DNA from 4 places in the Mycobacterium shunyiense genome. Region 1 is predicted to be linked to each of the others. Evidence: riboswitches for the same ligand, from Rfam matches in the RefSeq annotation. Region 1 holds a riboswitch; each other region holds the start of a gene.
The links. A riboswitch is a leader RNA that binds a small molecule or an ion and turns the genes downstream of it on or off. The one in region 1 is predicted to bind cobalamin.

Region 1 (5,120 bases):
AACGGCTGGTCATCGCGGACGAAAGACCAAGCCAAGATGGTCACCGGCCCGGTGAGCATGCCCTTGACCGGCTTGTCGGTGAGCGACTGCGCGTACGTAGCCCAGTCAACCGTCATCGGCTGCTGACGAGTGACGTCACCGAACAACACCGGCGGACGCACACAACGGCTGCCATACGACTGGACCCACCCGTTCTTGGTGGCGAAGAAGCCGTCGAGCTGCTCGGCGAAATACTGCACCATGTCGTTGCGTTCGGGTTCACCGTGCACGAGCACGTCCAACCCAAGCTGCTCCTGCAGCCGGATCACCGATTCAATCTCCGCCTGCATCCGGTTGCGGTACTCGGCCTCGTCGATCTCGCCGGCCACCAGCGCCGCCCGCGCCTTGCGGATGTCAACGGTCTGCGGGAACGAGCCGATTGTGGTGGTCGGCAGCGACGGCAGGCTGAGCCGCTCATCCTGCGCCCTGCGACGTTCGGTGGCGGCACCGCGGCTGATGCCGCCCGCCAGGACGGACTCCAGCCGAGCCCGCACGCTGTCGTTGTGAAGCCGGGGATCGCCGGCTCTCGACGCGGCCGCCGCGTTGGACGACTCGATCTCGGCGGCCACCTTCTCTTCGCCGTCGCGCAGCGCTACCGCCAGAGTCGCCACCTCGAAGACCTTCTCGGCGCCGAACGCCAACCAGCTGCGCAGCGCGCCATCGAGACCGTCTTCCGGGTCGAGCGTGTACGGCACATGCAGAGTCGAGCATGACGTCGAAACTGCAACTGCATTGGCATTTCCGGGGAGTGCCGTCAGGGTGTGCAGCGCGCTTTCAAGATTGGTACGCCAGATGTTGCGCCCGTCGACCACGCCCGCCACCAGCAGCTTGCCCGCAAGCTCGGGAACCGCTGACAGCGCCGAGGCAGATCCGGCCACCAAATCGATGCCAATCGCTTCGACCGGCGTCCGCGCCAGAGCGGGCAATGCGTCGGTGAGTGCACCGAAGTAGGTCGCGACGAAGATCGCCGGCCGCTTCGCCAGCTCAGCCAGCCGGGTGTATGTGCGCTCAGCCAGCTCGGCAGCATTGTCGAGGATGTCGGTCACCAGGACGGGTTCGTCGATCTGTACCCACGTGACGCCCTTGTCCGCGAGCACCGCGAGCAGTTCGGCGTACACACCGACGAGCTCGTCCAGCCTGGCCGTGGGAGCGTCGGCGCCCTCGACCGCCTTGGACAGGGCCAGGAACGTGATCGGGCCGACCACCACCGGGCGAGCCGGAACACCTTGGGCTGCCGCCTCTTCCAGCTCACCGAGTATCTTCGCCGGGTTGAGCGCGAAGGTGGTGCCCGGCCCGATCTCGGGCACGATGTAGTGGTAGTTGGTGTCGAACCACTTGGTCATCTCCAGCGGCGCGATGTCGTCGTTCCCGCGAGCCGCGGCGAAGTAGCGGTCGAGGTCATCGGCGATGCCGTCGACCCGGGACGGCAGGGCACCGACCAGGACCGCTGTGTCGAGCACCTGGTCGTAATAGGAGAAATCGTTGACCGGGACCGAATCCAGCCCGGCCGCGACCAGCGCCTTCCAGGTGTCGCGGCGCAAAGTAGCGGCGACGGACTCCAGTTCGGCGCGATCGATCCGCCCGGCCCAGTACTTCTCGACGGCACGCTTGAGTTCACGATTGGGCCCGATTCGGGGTGACCCCAGAATGGTGGCGGAAAACGGTGTTGCGGTTGTGCTCATGACGAGGTCCTTCAACGTACGAAGAGGATGGCCACCGCTAGGAGACACCGAGCCGAACGCAGCCACCCGCCACGAGTGAACCGCTTTCGGCCACTGCCCATTCCGCGAGGCGATGAACCACCGGACGCGGCGCGCCCGGTACGGCTGGCAGGTCTTCGGACTCACAGGCACGCACGTGGACCGTGCTCCTACTGGCCGTCGCTTCCCAGCCGCAGATTTCTGCGGGCCAGTGCTGATGACGGCGGTCGTTCCTGCATACCGCTGCGGGACAGTCCCGGATTCTCACCGGGTTCCCTCTCACGTCGCATCTCGATCAGCCTGCGACGCTCGATGTCGGCACCGTAAACGTCCCGGCGCCGACAAACCAGCTGCGTGGCTCAGACTACCCCGTGGTCAGCACTCCTCATCGAGGCATCGCGGCCTTGATCTTGTCCACCACGTCGGCTGCCTGGGTCACTGAGGATCCCGCCGGCTTGCACGCTTGGATGTCCATGACGAGGTTCGCGGCGGCGGCCAGCGCGCGCTGGCAGTCGCGGGTCTGGTCACCGTCGACGCGGGTGAACGGCAGGGTGAGTTCGTCTTCGGTTCTGGTGAGCGTGCCGCTCTTCCACTTGGGCAGCGGTTCACCGTTGAGCGTGATGTTCACCTTGTGGTCGGTGCACTTGGACCAGCGTTCCGCCGACTGAGCAAGGAAGTCGTCGGCGTCCTGCGCAGACGGAAAGATCACCACCGACTGCACCAGAAGGTTCTCCCAGTTGTCATTGTCCGGTGCCCGCAGCAGCACCTGGCGCATCGCGGCCCAGTGATCCCCGTAGATGGCGGACTCGTTTACCTGCCAGGCGCCCAGGCAGTTCAGGTTGGGCAGCAGGTTGCGATGGTCGCTCATCTCCGTGACCGGTGGGTGCGCTGTCATCCCGTCGGCCCCCATCAGCGTGTTGACCTCTTCGGTGCTGAGCAGCAGACCCTCGAGTGCCGACTTGGGCACGTCCTTCGGCGGCCCCGGGACTGTGTCGCTGTTGCCGGAACAACTGGTGGCCATCAGCACGAGCGCAACCAACGAGATCACAAGCCGGATCACGGTAATCCTTTACTGGAGGCACGGTGCACCGCGCAGGTGGGTGAATGTTCAAAGATCGCAGGTGCCGGCCCGAGCCGCGATTACCCGATCATTCCAACGTGATTGGCGCTTCGTCAGGCGTGTGTGCCCGCGGCGGCACAGGCCATCTGCGCGTTGTTGGCATCGTTGTTGAGCTGGGTCGCCGTGTCGTTGAGCGATTGACCGCCGGTCCGCAGCCCCATCTTCAGCAGCAGCTTGGTGGCACCGAAAGACCATGAGCGCATCGGGTTGGCAATGTCGGGCGAGAGTCCCGGTGTGCCTGCGGCATTCATCGCCGACGCGGCGGCTTCACGCAGCGCCGTCCGGCCACTGGTGTTCGTCGTACTGATGGTCGGATCCCCGTAGTCGGGCCGCTCCACACCTTCGATCGAATCGGCGAAATCGCCGTAGAAGGTTGATGCCGAATCGAGCGCGTTGGCGAACGTCGAGCAAGCCGTAACCGCAGGCACGCCAGGGTCATCCGTACTCGCGACCGGCACCGGCACCGGACCTGCAACCGGCGCACCCGCCGTCACCGGCGGCAACTCGGGCACCGCGGGCGCCCCCGGCCCCGGTGCGCCCGCCTCATCGCCGGGTTCCGCGAACGCGGCGGGCGCGGAACCAAACCCAATGCTGAAGGCAATGAGCAACGATGCCACGCCTCGCTCGTACACCTGAGACGACCTCAACGATTCCTCCGTCAGTCGGATAGCAGTTCGACGCCAAGGCGCCACAGTTGACGTCCGCGCCTCATCGACGCATCTGCCGTCCCCCCGGATGCACCTCACCGTCGAGGGTCCACATGTCCAAAAGGTGAACTGCAGGCCAACCCGTTCCCCCTAACGGTCGTCCATTGTGCGCCGGCCGCACCCGCCGATGCCTCATATATGTAATGCGCTGCAGCACACGCTATTTCCCAGCAATCTCACAGGTTCGGCGATTCCAGCTCGACGGAAATGAGGTGGCAACTGTTGGGACGTTGTTCACCAAACCGAAACGCGACCGGTTCATGATTCGTCGCGACAGATTCCTTGGGCCCTTTGATTTTTGACGACCACGGCGCGTCGCATAACGCAGGGCCCAAAACCACGAGAGGCGCAAGTTCACGCATGTTGAGTCGTTTTGCCCCCCTGGCTGCAGTCTGCATGTTGGCCCCTGTAGCGATTGCGCCCCTTGCATATGCAGATCCCCCGCCGCCGCCGGACCCCGCGGTGCCCGCCGCAGCGGCGGCGCCCGCCCCGCCCCCACCGGACACGGGCGCAGTGCCGTCCTCGCCCCCCGGAGTCCTCGACACCCCCGACGGCTGGCACGTGACGGTCGCCGGATCCAACGAAACCCTGCTGCCGGTCGCACCACTGACCACCGCGGTGTCGTCACGTGAGTACCTCGTCGGCGGCACCTTCAACGGAAAGGTATCGGGCGGGGGCAAGACCAAACTGACCGGCGGCACGCTCGAAGCCGGCGCCCAGATCGGTTGCGGCATCATCACTGACGAAACGGAAATCAACCCGGGCATCAGCTTCACCCCAGGCATCAAGATCCCGTTCACCGGTTCGGCCGGCGATGCCAGCCTCGGTACCGGTGTCAGCCTGCAGGGCAAGGTCTACCTCAAGCCCGGCACCGTGACCATCGTTCCGATCGACAAGAAGTCGTTCAAGGGCACGGGCACTCGCGTGACGATCACGGGCGTGCGCATCAAGTTCGATCAGTGCGCCGGTCAGTCGTTCATCCGCACTTACGCGACGCTGACCAGCTCCACCGACAACACCGACGACGTCGTCACCTACCTCGGCGTCACCAAGGCCGTCTGACCGCGGCCCCGCGACGGCACCGACCATCTTTCGCCCCGATCACGACGCCGATACCTCGGATTCGAACCCCATGAGAGGCACAAGTTCCCGCATGTTGAATCGTTTCGCCACATTGGCCGCTGTCTGTATGTTGGCCCCGGTTGCGTTGGCGCCCCTCGCGTCAGCCGACCCGCCGCCACCACCGCCGGATCCCGCCGCACCCGTCGATGCCGGACCACCGCCGGACAACGGGCTGGTCGCCTCCGCCGAGCCGGGCGTGGTCACCACCCCCGACGGCTGGAAACTCACAGTGTCGGCCAAAGACGAGAGCCAGCTGCCGGTCGCGCCGCTGACCACCGCGGCATCGTCACGTGAGTACATGGTGGGAGCCACCTTCACCGGCACCGTCACCGGCGGCGGATCCACCTCGCTGACCGGCGGCACGCTGGACACGGGCTACCAGATCGGCTGCGGAATCGAGCTGGGCCAGGTCCGTCTGATCGGGTCCATCGG
Region 2 (5,120 bases), on a different contig from region 1:
TGCGGAGGTCTGGTCCCAGCCCGTTCCCTTCAGCCCCTAAGGGCTCTCCGGGGTCCGGCCTCCGTACCGGACGTGGATGAGTGCTCATCTCGTATGAGCGGCGTATCCGCTCAGTGGTGCTGGGAGTTCATCATTCAGTTGTGTTGTGATCCAACGTGGTCGATCAAGGCTCCCGAAGGGAGTCCTGACTAACCCTGCCGCTGCTTGTGGCGGGGATCGCTGCAGATCACCATGACCCGCCCATGCCGGCGGATCACCCTGCACTTATCGCAGATGGGCTTGACGCTCGGGTTCACCTTCACGGCTGTTTCGATCCTTCTGGCTTGTTGGTGTCATGCGCATGCGCACGTCACCGTTCTCGTCGTTACTGGTCGGGCTTCTATCGGGTCATTTGTACCGGTACACGATGCGGCCCCGGGACAGGTCGTAGGGCGAGAGCTCCACCACTACGCGGTCCTCGGGCAGGATGCGGATGTAGTGCTGCCGCATCTTGCCGCTGATGTGGGCCAAGACCTTGTGTCCGTTCTCCAGCTCAATGCGGAACATCGCATTGGGCAGAGGCTCGACCACGCGACCCTCGACCTCGATGGCACCGTCTTTCTTGGCCATACTTTTCGGCGATCCTTGCTTTCGTTTCGTAGCTTCATCAGTCTCAATGCAGCCCGTCGTGGTGCTGCAACCGACCAACTTCAAAACGTGAGCCGGATCGAGGCGAAGTTGCAGAAATTCAGCAGTTCCAAGACGGGGCACGCAAAAAGTCGGCGCGATAGTCGCACCGTTGGTCCACAATACCCGCTCGGCGGCCAGTACCAAAATCACGGCTGATCAGTCCGGCGACCTCGATCTGCCCCGAATATTGGTGCGCCGAGAAGCCACGAATCAAGCGAGAATGGTACGGACTGATCCGCGCACCCGGCGAATGGAGACACGAGCACGTGATGGCTGTGTACCTGGCCGCGTTCGTCGTCGGCGGCATCGCTGTACTGGCCGCCCTGCTGCTCGCCGATGTCGGGCACGGCGACGGCATGCCCTTCCTGAGCCTGACCGGCCTGTCGGTCGCCCTACTCGGCGCCGGCACCGGCGGCCTGATCGGCACCTGGCTGGGCCTGGGCGCCATCTGGTCCGCAGCCCTGGCCGCGGCCTGCGCGGTCGTGCTGGTGTTCACCCTCAACGGCCTGCTGTTGCCCTACATGCGCCGCCAGCAGTCCAACTCGCACAAGGGCCGGTCCTCTTATGTCGGCCTGCTCGGCACGGTCACCCTCGAAGTCCCGCCGGGCGGCTGGGGCGAGATCTCCTTCGTCGACGCCGACGGCAACCGGGTGTTCTCCCGCGCCAAGAGCGACGAGGCCGACGCCCTGCCCAAGGCGACGCGCGTCTACATCGCGGACATCGATCCGGATTTCGTCCACATCGTCGCAGTTCCAGAAACCTGAGCTTCCAGCAACCTGAGCAGTTCCAGAAACCTGAGCTGCACCCGAGCGCTGCCCCACCGAGAAAGGCACCACAGTGTCCCTGCTGCTCATCGTCGTCCTCGCCGCCATCGCCGCGATCCTCATCCTGGTGGTGCTGCCGTTGATCTACGTCAAGAACTACATCAAGGTGCCGCCCAACGAGGTGGCCGTGTTCACCGGACGCGGCACCCCCAAGGTGGTCCGCGGCGGTGCCCGGTTCCGGATGCCCGGCATCGAGCGGGTGGACATCATGAGCCTGGAACCGTTCAACGTCAGCATCAACCTGCAGAACGCGCTGTCCAACAACGGTGTGCCGGTCAACGTCGAAGCCGTCGGGCTGGTGCGCATCGGCTCGGCCGACGAGGCCGTACAGACCGCGGTGCAACGCTTCCTGACCTCCGACCTCAACGAGTTGCAGCGTCAGATCAACGAGATCCTGGCCGGCAGCCTGCGCGGCATCACCGCGACCATGACCGTCGAGGACCTCAACTCCAACCGCGACAGCCTGGCCCGCAGCGTGGTCGAGGAGGCCGGCGGTGACCTGGCCCGGATCGGCATGGAGGTCGACGTCCTCAAGATCGCCGGCATCTCCGATGCCAACGACTACCTGAAGTCGCTCGGCCAGCGCCGCATCGCCGAGGTCAAGCGGGACGCCACGGTCGGCACCGCCGAGGCCGAGCGCGACGCCCAGATCCAGTCGGCCAAGGCCCGCCAGGAGGGGTCCATCGCGCAGGCCGAGGCCGACACCGCGATCGCCACCGCCAACCAGAAGCGCGACGTCGAGCTGGCCCGGCTGCGCGCGCAGACCGAGGCCGAGAACGCCCAGGCCGACCAGGCCGGACCGCTGGCCAACGCCCGCGCCCAGAAGGACGTCGGCATTGCCACGGAGCAGGCCGAGGCGGCCCGGGTGCAGGCCCGCATCGAGGTGGAGCAGCGCCGCGCCGAACAGGCCCAGGCTGCCCTGCAGGCCGACGTGATCGCACCTGCCGAGGCAAAGCGACAGGCCGACATCGCGATCGCCGAAGGCCAGCGCCAGTCCACGATCCTGGCCGCCGAGGCCGCAGCCGAGACCGAGCGGCGCAAGGGTCAGGCCGAGGCCGACGCCCGCAAGGCGGCCGCCGACGCCCTTCGGGTGGAGAAGCAAGCCGAGGCCGACAGCCTGCAGGCCAAGCTCGTCGCCGAGGCCGCCGGTAAGAAGGAACTGGCCGACGCCCTGCGGGTCGAGCAACAGGCCGAGGCCGCCGGTATCGAGGCCAAACTGCTGGCCGAGGCCAACGGTAAGAAGGAGATCGCCGCGGCGCTCAACGGCTACACGGCCGAGGCCGCGCGCCTGCTGATGCTTCCCGACGTGCTCGCCTCGGTGGTCAAGGCGACCGAGGCGGCGGCCGCACCGCTGGCCGAGATCGACCGGCTGTCGATCATCGGCGGGTCTGGCGACACCCAGGGCGCGGTCGGGAGCCTGCTCGGCATCAGCCCGCTCGCGGTGGCCAACATCCTGGAGTCGCTCAAGGCCTCGGGCATCGACGTGGCGGCCATGCTCAACCGGAATGCTGACAAGGCCGACGCGCAGGACTGATCGCGCAGGACTGATTCAGCGTCGAGGAAGCGAACCGACTTCGGCTACCGGGACGCTGAGTCAGGCGGGTTCGGGCCCGATGCCCACCGGCCGGTCGGGCGCGCGCCCGCGTACAGGTCGTCGTGGCGCACCGTGACGTCCCCGCCACCGGGGTGTGCTGGTCGGCACGGTTGCCTCAGGTGTTCACCTAATGACCGACTCAAGTTGGCGGGCATGGCCGAAGGTCAACTCCCGCAACAACGTTCCAAAGGCAGATCGGTTGGGCGATCGGGCGACGCGCGCGTCAGCTATTGCGTCTTCCAGTGACATGCGACAATGCCCCGGTACGGCAACGATGGTGCAGGAAGCCGGTGTAAATCCGGCACGGTCCCGCCACTGTGATCGGGGAGCGACCCTCAACAGCCACGGCTCTCAACGGAGCTGGAAGGCGAGGCGAGCGTTGATCCGAGAGTCAGGACACTCACATCGTCGCATCCTTCGACGCGGGGCGGTGTACCCCGAAGAGAGCTGGTCCCCTTGCCTGCCCCGGTCTGGGCGGCGTCGCCGCCTGAGGTCCATTCGTCCTTGTTGTCCGCCGGCCCCGGCGCCGGCTCATTGCTGGCCTCCGCCGCAGCGTGGTCCACGTTGGCGGCGGACTACAACTCCATCGCCGACGAGCTGACCGCAGTACTGGGCGCAGTCCAGTCCGAGATCTGGATGGGCCCATCCGCGGAGGCGTACGTGGCCGCCAACGGCCCCTATCTGGCGTGGCTACGACGCGCCGGAGCCCAGGCCACGTCGACGGCCGCCGCGCTGCAGACCGCCGCCGGGGCCTATGCCAGCGCCCTGGCGGCCATGCCGACCATGGCTGAGCTGGCCGCCAACCACGCCGCACACGCGGTGCTGGTGGGCACGAATTTCTTTGGTGTCAACACCATTCCGATAGCGCTGAACGAGGCCAACTATGCGCGGATGTGGGCACAGGCCGCCGCGGTGATGACCACCTACGAGGCGACGGCGGACGCCTCGGTGACCTCGGTGCCACAGCTCGAGGCGGCGCCCCCGATGCTCAAGGTAGAGCCCGCGATGCTCAAGACGCTGGACAGTGCGGACTCGGCCCCGGAAACCGCGCCGGAGGCCCCGCAGTGGTTCACCGACTTCGCCAATTGGCTCGAAGGCTTTGTCCCCCAAGCGCCTTATCCCGACAGCAGCCAGTATCCGCTCTACGTCGAGCTGCAGGAGTTCTTCAACAAGATCGGCTACACCGGTATCCCGGATCCGCTGGCCGATTTCTTCGCCGGGCTGCAGAACGGATCGAATCTGCTGCCACCAATCGGGGTGCCGGGGTCGTGGCTGGGTTGGACCGGCAACCCGTTGAGCTATCTCAACCCCGCCACCCTGGCCTATATCTTCTCGGTGCCACTGGACCCGGTGTCCTACATCGTGTTCACCAGCAAGGTGATCATCGACGACCTGATCGCGGTCCTGTACACCGCGCTTTTCAATCCCCAGGCCCTGGGTGTGGTCATCCCACTGGTGATGGTGGAGATCATCGGGTCCACGATCGGCAACACCATCCAGTTGCTCAACTACACGATCACCCAGACGGCGTTGCTCCCCGCGTTGCTGCCGGCGCTGGCCGCCACGACCGCGCTGGCCCCGGTCGGAGTGGTCGGCGGCCTGGGGGTCGGGGCGCTGGCGCACCATGCCACGACGGAGGCCGTGGTAGCGCCGCCACCTCCGCCCGCGCCGTCAGCCGGCCTGGCAATGGCTCAGCCGTCACCTTCTGCACCGGCCCCTGCGCCAGCCCCCGCACCCGCGCCGACACCGACGCCGACAGCTACCCCAGCCCCCGCACCGCCGCCTGCCCCGCCGCCGACGCCGGCTGGTCCGCCGTCGGTGTCCATGCCCGCCTACGGGTACATGGTCGGCGGCTTGGACATGGGTGCCCGTCGCGCGGCGGGGAGCAGAACCCGCAAGAAGGCGGCCTCCAAGCCGGCCGCCGACGAAGCTGATGTGGCCGAGCCTGAGGAAGATGCTGCGGCACCGCGTCATCGCCGACGCCGGGAGAAAGTCGGGATGCACGGGCGCGGACACAAGTACATGTACCTGGA
Region 3 (5,120 bases), on a different contig from region 1:
CCTTGCACAGGCTGACGGGCTTGTCCTTGCCGATCTTGTCGCCGAACATCATCAGCGTGCTGCGCAGCAGTTCGTGGACGTCGGCGCTCTGATAGTCGCCGCGGTCCATCTGCGAATACTGCTTGGCGCCGGCCAACAGCGCCGAGATCCGCTTGCTCGCCTCGGCGATCTCGTTCATCCGCAGTTCGGTGTCGATGGTGTACTTCAGCCAACCCAGGGCCGCCTGCAGCGTCGCCGACGCCTCCCCGTCTTTGAGCGCATCGTCGACGGACGCCGAGATACGTTCCAGCCAGTCGATGTCGAGACCGGCTTCGACGAAGGTCGGGGCATAGTCCCAGGCACCCACGATGTCGTGGTCCTCGAGCCAGTCGCCCATCTCGTCCTCGCGATCGGAGGTCTCCAGCGCCGTGAGCTCCAGCCCCTTGTGCTTGGCGACCTGCTCGGCGACCTCGTCCTGGATGGTCACCAGCATCCGCAGCGCCTGCGGGGTGAACTTGCCGTCGGCCAGCATCGCCAGCTTGTGCCGCATCTTGCCGACGCCCTCGCGCAGGTCGGCCACGGCACGAGCGGTGGCCGCCGCCGGGTTGTTCAGCTGATGGGTCAGGCCCGCGGTGATGTTGCCGAGCGCCAGCAGCTTCTCGCGCTGACCGATGATCTGGCTCTGCCGACGACCACCGACCTTGTGTCCCTCCAGCAGGTGCACCGCCATCGGGAACTGGGATTGCATGAACCCCGCGAAGGCATTGGCGTCCAGGACGAACACCCGCGACGGCTTCGTCAGGCGCACCGACGCCTCGTAGACGTGTTCCTCGCCGGGGATGTAGGCCGACCAAGCGCCGAAGTACACGCCGCGCATCGAGGTGCGGTTGGTCTGGATGTCGACGCCGCCGGAGCGCTTCGACATCACCAGCTCACCGTCGAGCATCACGTAGAAGCACGTCGCCGGATCACCCTCGGTGACGATCGGGCCTGCCGGGAACGTCTCGATGCTGCCGGCCTGGCACAACGTGTCGAGCTGCCCGTCGGACAAATGCTCGAACAGGAACAGTGTTCTCAGTTCGTCCCGCACGCAGGTCTCGCCCATATCCGTCCTCAACTCCTCAGGCCTCGCCGGCCATCACGCTTCTGCCAGGTAGCGGTGCACCAACATGACCGCCATCGACCCTTCGCCGACGGCGGCGGCCACCCGCTTGGCGGACTCGGCACGCACATCTCCTGCAACAAACACACCGGGCACACTTGTTTCCAGGTGATGTGGCGGACGTTCCAGCCCCCAGCCGCACACGTCGCGCAGGTCGGGGCCGGCCAGGATGAACCCGTGGTCGTCGCGGGCCACCACGCCGTCGAGCCAGTCGGTGCGCGGGGTCGCGCCGATGAAGCAGCACAGGCGCGTTGCAGGCACCTCCTCGTGCTCGCCGGTCTGCCTGTTCACCAGCTCGAGTCCCACCAGATGATCGTCCTCACCGATGGCGCCGACCACCTCGGTGCAGGTGCGGACGTGGATGTTCGGCGTCTGCTCGATCTGCTGGATCAGGTAGAACGACATCGACGCTTCCAGCGACGGTCCGCGCACCAGCAGCGTGACCGACTTGGCCTCGCGCGACATGAACATCGCGGCTTGCCCGGCGGAGTTGGCGCCGCCGACGATGTAGACGTCCTCTCCCTTGCACTCGGAGGCGTCGGACACCGAGGCTCCGTAGTAGACCCCGCGGCCGACGTAGTTGTTCGGGTTGTCGGGATCGGTCCAACAGCCCGGCACCGGGAGCTGGCGGTACTCGACGCCGGTGGCCAGGATGACTGCGCGGGCGCCGATGGTCTCCCCGTCGGCGAAGGTGATGGTGCGGGCCGCGCCCGCGATGTCGAGTGCGACGGCTTCGCGGGTGGTGATCACCTCGGCGCCGAAGCGCTCGGCCTGTCGGCGGGCCGAGGTGGCCAGTTCGGCTCCTGACACCCCCGTCGGGAAGCCCAGATAGTTCTCGATCCGCGAACTGCGGCCGGCCTGCCCACCGGTGGTGGTGCCCTCGATCAGCACCGTCCGCAGGCCCTCGGAGGCGCCGTACACCGCGGCAGCAAGGCCTGCCGGGCCACCGCCGATCACCGCGAGGTCATACATGGTCAGTGATGGGGTGGTCGACAGACCCAGCATGTCGGCGAGCTCACCGTCACTCGGTTCGACCAGCGTCTCGCCGCCCTCGGTGATCACCACGGGAAGTTGCAGGCCGTCGAGCCCCGCGGCTTCCAGGAGCTGGCGACCCATCGGCTCGTCGGTGGTGAACGCACGGAAGGTGTGCTGGTTGCGGGCCAGGAACTGGCGCACCTCCCAGGACCGCGAACTCCACTGGTGGCCGATCACCTTGGTGTGCGGGATGGCCCGGTCGCCGACGGTGTGCCACTGCTCCAGCAGGCCGTCGATCACCGGGTACAGCTTCTCCTCGGGCGGATCCCACGGCTTGAGCAGGTAGTGGTCGAGGTCGACGACGTTGATGGCGTCGATCGCGGCGGTGGTGTCGGCATATGCCGTCAACAGCACACGCCGGGCCATCGGGTAGAGGTCCATCGCGGATTCGAGGAATTCGATGCCGCTCATCTGCGGCATCCGGTAGTCGGCGACGAACACCGCGACGGTGTCGCCACGCAGCTTCAGTTCGTTGAGGGTCTCCAGGGCGTCCGGGCCGGATTCGGCGCGCACGATCCGGTACCGCTCGCCGTAGTGACGGCGTAGGTCCCGGGCAACTGCGCGGGACACCGCGGGATCGTCGTCGACGGTCAGGATTACGGGTTTACGGGGCTGGGAGGCGGGGCCGGTCATCGCTGCTAATTATGCGCCCCGCCGCAGCGGCGCGTCGGCCGCCTCGGTGGCCTGTGGCTACGCGAGGCGACGACGCGAGGCAACGGCGCGAGCCAACTACGCGAGGCAACACTGTGGGCGTCGGCCAATGAGTCAAAGGCCTGCGCCGGCACGGCATGTAAGAATGTCGCCGGTAAGGCGATGACGACAGTGAGGAAGCCGGTGCGAATCCGGCGCGGTCCCGCCACTGTCATCGGGGAGTGACCCTCATCGGCCACGGCTCTCAAAGGGGCTGGAAGGCGAGGCGAACGGTGATCCGAAAGCCAGGAGACTCACGTCATCGCGTCCTGCGATCCGGGGCGGTGTACCCCGAGGAAGCTGATGCACGCCCATGCCCCGTGCGTTGTGGGTGGCACGTGCGCTGATGACGGCGCTGGTCACCATTGCGGTCGCCTCGGCGGCCGGTTGCTCGGCCGAGCACGCCACCGTCACCGACGGCGCGCGTCCCGGTTGCATCACCGGCTTCGATCCGGCCGCCGACTACTTCCCGGACAAATCGACCCTGTCCGAGGCCACCAACTTCCGCCTCGAATACCACCGCAGCTACCAGATCCTGACCGTGCAGCGCCCCTACCTCGGCGGACAGCCGGTGTCGTATGTGCTGGTGCGCTGCGGCGCCCCGGCCCCCGAGCTGACCGGCGAACTCGCACACGCCCAGCAAATCACCGTCCCGGTACGCACTGTGTATTCGGGTTCCACCACCCATCTGGCGATGATCACCGAACTCGGTCAGGCCGATGTGGTGACCGGGGTATCCAGTCCTCCCGAGGTTGCCGATCCGCAGATCCGTAGCCGCATCGATGCCGGCGCGATCGTCGGCTACGCCCCGGGCGGGCAGCTCAACATCGAGTCGGTGCTGCAGGCCGGCCCCGATGTGCTGGTCACCGAGGGCGTGGACGACCCCGGTTATCCGAAGTTGCGTGAGACCGGAATCCCGGTGGTCGCCGACGCCGAATGGCTCGAGCCCACCCCGCTGGGCCGCGCCGAATGGATCAAAATGTTTGCGGCACTGACCAGTACCGAACGCCAGGCCGAGCAGACCTACCGCCAGATCCGTGATGGCTACCACGCGCTGAGCGCCCGGGCCGCCGCGGCCAGATCGGTCGATGTCCTGGTGGGCGCCATGTATTCGGGCAACTGGTCGATGCCCACCGGCGCCAGCTACCCGGGCCGGCTGGTCGCCGACGCCGGCGGGACCTACCCCTGGCTCAGCGACACCGGCGCGCAGAACCGGCAGCTGAACTTCGAATCGGTCTACGCCCGCGCCGGGAACGCACCACTGTGGCTGGTCACCGATAATTGGAAAACCGTGAGCGACGCGGCATCCCAAGACAGCCGCTACGGCGAGCTCGCTGCCGTCCGCGATGGTCAGGTGTGGTCGGCCACGAAGGCCGTCGACCAGAACGGCCGCAACACCTACTGGGAGCGCGGAACGGCGCGGCCGGATCTTCTGCTCGGCGACCTGGTGGCCATCCTGCATCCCGAGCTGGCACCCGGCCACGACTTCGCGTTCTACCGCCAGGTCCCTCGGTGAGGGCCCGGACTCCGCTGGTTCTGACGGGCCTGGTCGTCGCGGTCGTTGTGCTGGTCCTGCTGAGCCTGGCGCTCGGCCCGGTCCGCGTGCCGCTCGCCGACACCGTGCGGGTACTGCTCGGCGCCGAGGCTTCCGACCCGCGCTGGCAGGTGATCGTGGCGAACATGCGACTACCCCGGGTGCTCACCGCGCTGGCCGCCGGGGCCGCGCTCGGAGTCGCCGGGCTACAACTGCAGACACTGTTCCGCAACACCCTCGCCGATCCCTACATCCTGGGGGTCAGTTCCGGTGCCAGCCTCGGCGTGGCGCTGGTCGTGCTGGTCGGCGGCAGCGCCGGCGCCGGGTTCAGCGCCGGGATGGCCGGGGTCGGCCGCGCCGGGTCGGTGGTCGCGGCCGCGGTGGGTGCCGCCGCGATGCTGACGCTGGTGCTGGCGCTATCGCGCTGGACGCGCTCGCCGGCCACCCTGCTGCTGATCGGGGTGATGCTGGGCGCAGCCAGCACCGCACTGGTGAGCCTTGCGATGGTCTATTCCGACCCGCAACGGGTGCAGCAATTTCTGCTGTGGGGACTGGGCAGTTTCGCCGGAACCGGCTGGGGCGACCTGCGACTGTTACTCCCTCTGATCGGCGGCGGGCTGGCCACCGCTGCTCTGACGATCCGGCCGCTCAACGCGCTGCTGCTCGGTGAGAGCTACGCGGTGACCATGGGTATCAACGTCCGGCGAGCCCGGATGGTCA
Region 4 (5,120 bases), on a different contig from region 1:
GCCGCAGGCCAGGACGGTCAGCGAAATGTGGCGGTCACCGAACTGGTGGTGCCAGTCGATGGCGGCCATCGCCAGGCGTTCCGGGTCGGTGTAGGCCAGCTCGGTGGAATCCATTGCCGCGAGCCATTTTCCGGCGTTGCTGAAGTGCATTCCACCGCCTGCGGATTCGATCCACATGACGTCGGCCGGCCGATTGGCGAGCCAAGCCCGGCCGCGGGTGCGCACCACGCCCTCGAGCAGGAGGTCGACAGCGTCGTGCAGGCGCATCGGGTGAAACGGTCGGCGGGCGGCGAATTCGACGATGATGACCTCGTCGTCGGGTTCCAGCGGTGGTTCACCGGCCAGAAGCGGATCGTGCGGTGTCGGGGTGCGCCCGCGGGGGCTGTTCGGCTCCAGATGAGCCAGGCCGAGCTCCACCTGGTCGGGGCCCACGGTGATGCGGGCGCGGGGCGCGAGCCGGCGGAGCACCGACAGGGTGGTGGCCTCGGGCTCGTCGAGCACCAGCATGTCGGCGAACTCGGCCTGGCCGACGACCACCTGGGCGACGGTGCGTCCGTCGGGCAGTTCCTCGTCGCCGATGGACTGCTGCAGCCACACCGTGGCGTCCAGGCACGCGATCACCGCGCCGATGGTGACGTCGCGAGAGGCGGGTCCGTCGATGTAGCCGGGCCCGACGTGGACCCGGATGGTGTTGATGGCCCAGCACACGGGCTCGGCCTCCAGCCAGGGCATCAACTGCACGACGATGCGCTCCACGTCGCCACGCCGGTGCAGGCGCCGTAACAGGATCAGCAGGTCGTCGCGGACTGTGCAGGACACGCAACCGTGGGCGAGCTCGAGGGCGAGTTCGGATGTGCCGCTGCCGTCGGACACGGTCCGCAGCACCACATGGCCGTCAAAGGTGTGGCGCACGAGCACGGTTCCCGGCCTGCGGCCCAGTTCTTCTGCTACGCCGTCGCTGTCACCTTGACCGGCGATCAGCACCACAGGGGTTCGCACCGTACCTCCCGACACAGTTGTTGTTGAAAACGATTATCATTATCGTGAGGCTACCCCATCCGAAGGAGACCGATGTCTGCCCACTGCCAAGTCACCGGGCGCTCGCCCGGGTTCGGCAACACGGTGTCGCACTCGCACAAGCGCAGTCGCCGCCGCTGGAACCCCAATATCCAGACCAAGACGTACTACCTGCCGACCGAAGGGCGCAGGATCCGACTTCGCGTCAGCGCCAAGGGAATCAAGGTGATCGACCGCGACGGCATCGAGGCCGTGGTGGCCCGGTTGCGTAGCGCAGGGGAGAAGATCTGATGGCCAGCACCGATATTCGGCCGATCGTGAAGCTGAAGTCGACCGCGGGGACCGGGTACACCTACGTCACCCGCAAGAACCGCCGCAACGACCCGGACCGGATCGTGCTGCGCAAGTACGACCCGGTCATCCGCCGCCACGTCGAATTCCGTGAGGAGCGCTGATGGCCAAGCGATCCAAGATCGTCAAGAACGAGCAGCGCCGGAAGCTCGTGGAGCGCTACGCCGAACGGCGGGCCGAGCTCAAAGAGGCCATCCGCAATCCGGAGAGCACGCGTGAGCAGAAGGCCGCGGCGGTGTCGGCGCTGCAACGGTTGCCGCGCGATTCCAGCCCGGTCCGATTGCGCAACCGGGACGCGGTCGACGGGCGACCACGTGGGCATCTGCGCAAGTTCGGCCTGTCGCGGGTCCGGGTGCGCGAACTGGCGCACCGCGGTGAACTGCCCGGCGTACGGAAGTCGAGTTGGTGATGGCGGCGAATTCCCGGAAGCACAACAAGAAGCGACCCCCGGCCACCGATCTCAAGAAGCCGAGGCGCAATCAGCTGAAGGCCCTCGGGGTGACCGAGGTCGACTACAAGGACGTCCACCTGCTGCGCACGTTCATCAGCGAGCGGGGCAAGATCCGGTCCCGGCGCATCACCGGGCTCACCCCGCAGCAACAGCGCCAGGTCGCCACGGCGATCAAGAACGCCAGGGAGATGGCGCTGCTGCCAGTCGTCGGGCCGGCCTGACCTACCATCGACGGCGATAGGGCGACTGCGGATCGTGGAAGCCGGTGTGAATCCGGCGCGGTCCCGCCACTGTGATCGATCGACCAGTTCTTGCTGGTCGTCGAGAGCCAGATACACACCGCAGTCGCCACCTCGCACGCACTGGGGCGGATCTCCCCGGAGAGGATGGGTACGCCCATGGCTGCTCGTTGGCTGACCGCCGGACTGGCATCGGTGCTACTGGTATCGGGGTGCGCCTCGACCGCGGCGCCCGACACCGCAGGCGGCGCCCCACCGGGATTCCCGGTGACCGTGGACAATTGCGGCGTCAGCTCGACCTATGAGCGTCCGCCTACTCGCGCAGTCGCGCTCAACCAGCACGCGATCGAGGTGCTGTTGGCGCTGGGCCTGGAGAATTCCATGGCCGGCACGTCCTATCTCGACGATCGGATCCTGCCCGAGTACCAGGCCGCCTACGACAGTATTCCGGTACTGGCCAAGGAGTACCCGTCCTACGAGTCGTTGCTGGCCACCGAACCCGATTTCGTCTACGGCGGCTGGGACAGCGCGTTCGACGAGAAGGAGGGCCGCGGTCGGCAGCGGCTGACCGATGCCGGGGTCCACACCTACCTCAACATCGAGGATTGCCGGGACGAGCCCGTGACGATGTCGGCCGTGGACGACGAAATCCGGACTATCGGAGACATTTTCGGTGTCCCCGACCGCGCCGAGCAGCAGCTCGAGAAGCTCCACGGCGAGTTGGCGCAGTCCGAGGCGAAACTACGCGGGACCCAGCCGATACGCGTCGCTGTCTATGACAGTGGCGAGGCGACGGTGTTCACCTCGGGCGGCAAAGGCATCGGCAACCTGATGATCGAAGAGGCCGGCGGAGCCAACGTGTTCGCCGATGTGCCCAAGGTTTGGGCTGACGTGTCGTTCGAGCAGTTCGCCGAACGCGCACCCGAGGTCATCGTGATCTACGACTACGGTGATCGGCCGGTCGAGGACAAGAAGCGATTCCTCACCGAGCATCCTCTGCTGCAGCATGTTCCGGCTGTCGAGCAGCAGAGGTTCGCCGTGCTTCCGCTGTCATCGGTGGTCGTCGGCGTGCGGGTGGGCCGGGCGGTGGAGTCGCTGGCGCGACAGCTGCACCCGGACCGGTTTGCGTGATTCCCTACCGGCTGGTCCTCGCCGGGTTGGCGGGGCTGCTGCTGACGACGATGACCGCCGGGGTCGCCGTCGGTTCGGTCTCGATCCCGCCGGGGCAGGTGTGGGCCATCGTGTTGCACTCCGTGCATCCGGGCCTCGTCGAGCAGAGTTGGCCTGCGGTCCGGGAATCCATCGTGCTCGACGCCCGGCTGCCGCGCGTCGTGCTGGGGGCGGTGGTCGGTGCCGGCCTGGCGGCGTGCGGGATGGCGTTGCAGGCCGTGGTGCGCAACCCGCTTGCCGATCCGATGCTGCTGGGTGTCTCCTCGGGAGCATCGGTCGGCGCCGTCGCAATGCTCGTGTTCGGTGCGGGCGCGCTGCAGGCGCTGACCTTGCCACTGGCGGCCTTCCTCGGGGCCTTCCTCGCACTCGTTGCGGTGTACGCCCTGGCTCGTTCGGGTGGGCGGATGACGACCGTGCGGTTGGTTTTGGCCGGCGTGGCGGTGGCCGAAGTGCTGTCCGCGCTGGCCAGCCTGATGATCGTGACTTCTGACGATCCGCACAAGACACAGTCGGCGGTGCGGTGGATGCTCGGCGGCCTGGGCGGGACCACCTGGCGCATGGTCTGGGTGCCCGCGCTGGCGGTGTTCCTCGGCGTATTGGTGCTCTTGGCCTTCACCCGATCGCTGAACCTGCTCTACACCGGTGAGGAGGCGGCTGCCTCGCTGGGGCTCGATGTCCACCGGTTCCGGGCCGGGATGTTCGTCGTCGTGGCGCTGATGGTCGGCGCCATGGTCGCGGTCAGCGGCACGATCGGATTCGTCGGGCTGATCATGCCGCATGTGGTGCGGCTGCTGGTCGGGGCCGACCACCGCAAGGCGCTGCCGGCTGCGGCATTGCTGGGGGCGGCATTCCTGGTGTCGTGCGACATCGTGGCCAGGACCGTGGCCACCCCGGAGGAACTGCCCGTCGGGATCCTGACCGCACTGGTCGGCGGGCCGTTCTTCCTGTGGCTGATGCGACGAAAGGCCGGGGTGTGACGGTAGAGGTGGTGTTCGACGCGGTGTCGGTGTCGATGCGCGGCAAGCCGGTGGTCACCGATGTCTCGCTGGCGGTGGCCGCAGGTGAGGTGCTGGCCGTGGTCGGACCGAACGGGGCGGGCAAGACGACGTTGCTGCGCACGCTGTACCGGGCTCTGCGGCCGAGTGCCGGACGGGTGCTGGTCGACGGCACCGACGTGTGGAAGCTTCCGGGCAAGCAGGCCGCGCGCCGGGTGGCGGCGGTATTACAGGAAGCCACCGGCGATTTCGAACTCACCGTGTACGACATGGTCGCGATGGGCCGCACACCGTACAAGCGGTCCTTCGCGGCCGACAGCCGTGAGGACCGCGAGATCATCGGCGGGGCGATGGCGGCACTGGACATCGCGGACCTGAGCAGCGCCGATTACGGTCGGCTTTCCGGCGGGCAGAAGCAACGGGTGCTCATCGCTCGCGCGCTGGCCCAGCGCACCGACGTCATCGTGCTCGACGAACCCACGAACCACCTCGATCTGCGTCATCAGCACGAGGCCCTGCGCCTGCTGCGGGACACGGGAGCGACGGTGATCGCCGCACTGCACGACCTGAATCTTGCTGCCGCGTATTGCGATCGGATCTGTGTGCTCGACGGCGGAGAAGTGGTGACGATCGGGACCCCGGTGGAGGTCCTCACCGTGGATTTGCTTGCCGACGTGTACGGGGTCGCCGCCCGCATCACTGTCGACGCAGGCAGGCCTCAGGTCGGCGTTGTGCCCAAGGTGGTGGCGACATCGTGAACATCGGTACCCAACTCGGCGAAATCGCCTCGCTCGGAGGGTTCTTCGCGATCACCGTCGGTGGCGACCCGGCCGGCTGGGTTCCGGTGCAACGCTGCTATGACGACGGCTGCGCGGACCTCGTCGCCAAGACCACGGC

Region 2: it holds a riboswitch for cobalamin, as region 1 does, so the genes downstream of both, AC4ELS_RS21985 (PPE family protein) here and metE (5-methyltetrahydropteroyltriglutamate--homocysteine S-methyltransferase) in region 1, are expected to answer to the same signal.
Region 3: it holds a riboswitch for cobalamin, as region 1 does, so the genes downstream of both, AC4ELS_RS21965 (ABC transporter substrate-binding protein) here and metE (5-methyltetrahydropteroyltriglutamate--homocysteine S-methyltransferase) in region 1, are expected to answer to the same signal.
Region 4: it holds a riboswitch for cobalamin, as region 1 does, so the genes downstream of both, AC4ELS_RS06795 (ABC transporter substrate-binding protein) here and metE (5-methyltetrahydropteroyltriglutamate--homocysteine S-methyltransferase) in region 1, are expected to answer to the same signal.

Annotation. Positions count from the first base shown of each region.
Region 1 covers NZ_JBZDPT010000047.1:604,663-609,782, forward strand. The annotation lists gene metE (5-methyltetrahydropteroyltriglutamate--homocysteine S-methyltransferase) at 1-1,721, opposite strand, end outside; cobalamin riboswitch at 1,851-2,067, opposite strand; gene AC4ELS_RS30015 (sensor domain-containing protein) at 2,125-2,799, opposite strand; gene AC4ELS_RS30020 (Rv2240c family protein) at 2,913-3,476, opposite strand; gene AC4ELS_RS30025 (MspA family porin) at 3,927-4,628, shown strand; gene AC4ELS_RS30030 (MspA family porin) at 4,720-5,120, shown strand, end outside.
Region 2 covers NZ_JBZDPT010000040.1:138,881-144,000, reverse strand. The annotation lists gene rpmJ (50S ribosomal protein L36) at 189-302, opposite strand; gene infA (translation initiation factor IF-1) at 388-609, opposite strand; gene AC4ELS_RS21995 (NfeD family membrane protein) at 939-1,433, shown strand; gene AC4ELS_RS21990 (flotillin family protein) at 1,507-3,027, shown strand; cobalamin riboswitch at 3,326-3,509, shown strand; gene AC4ELS_RS21985 (PPE family protein) at 3,544-5,120, shown strand, end outside.
Region 3 covers NZ_JBZDPT010000040.1:130,942-136,061, forward strand. The annotation lists gene AC4ELS_RS21955 (ATP-binding protein) at 1-1,084, opposite strand, end outside; gene AC4ELS_RS21960 (NAD(P)/FAD-dependent oxidoreductase) at 1,118-2,809, opposite strand; cobalamin riboswitch at 2,956-3,142, shown strand; gene AC4ELS_RS21965 (ABC transporter substrate-binding protein) at 3,180-4,382, shown strand; gene AC4ELS_RS21970 (FecCD family ABC transporter permease) at 4,379-5,120, shown strand, end outside.
Region 4 covers NZ_JBZDPT010000007.1:67,956-73,075, reverse strand. The annotation lists gene mrf (ribosome hibernation factor-recruiting GTPase MRF) at 1-999, opposite strand, end outside; gene rpmB (50S ribosomal protein L28) at 1,072-1,308, shown strand; gene rpmG (50S ribosomal protein L33) at 1,308-1,472, shown strand; gene rpsN (30S ribosomal protein S14) at 1,472-1,777, shown strand; gene rpsR (30S ribosomal protein S18) at 1,777-2,040, shown strand; cobalamin riboswitch at 2,052-2,177, shown strand; gene AC4ELS_RS06795 (ABC transporter substrate-binding protein) at 2,218-3,189, shown strand; gene AC4ELS_RS06790 (FecCD family ABC transporter permease) at 3,186-4,205, shown strand; gene AC4ELS_RS06785 (ABC transporter ATP-binding protein) at 4,202-4,981, shown strand; gene AC4ELS_RS06780 ((2Fe-2S)-binding protein) at 4,978-5,120, shown strand, end outside.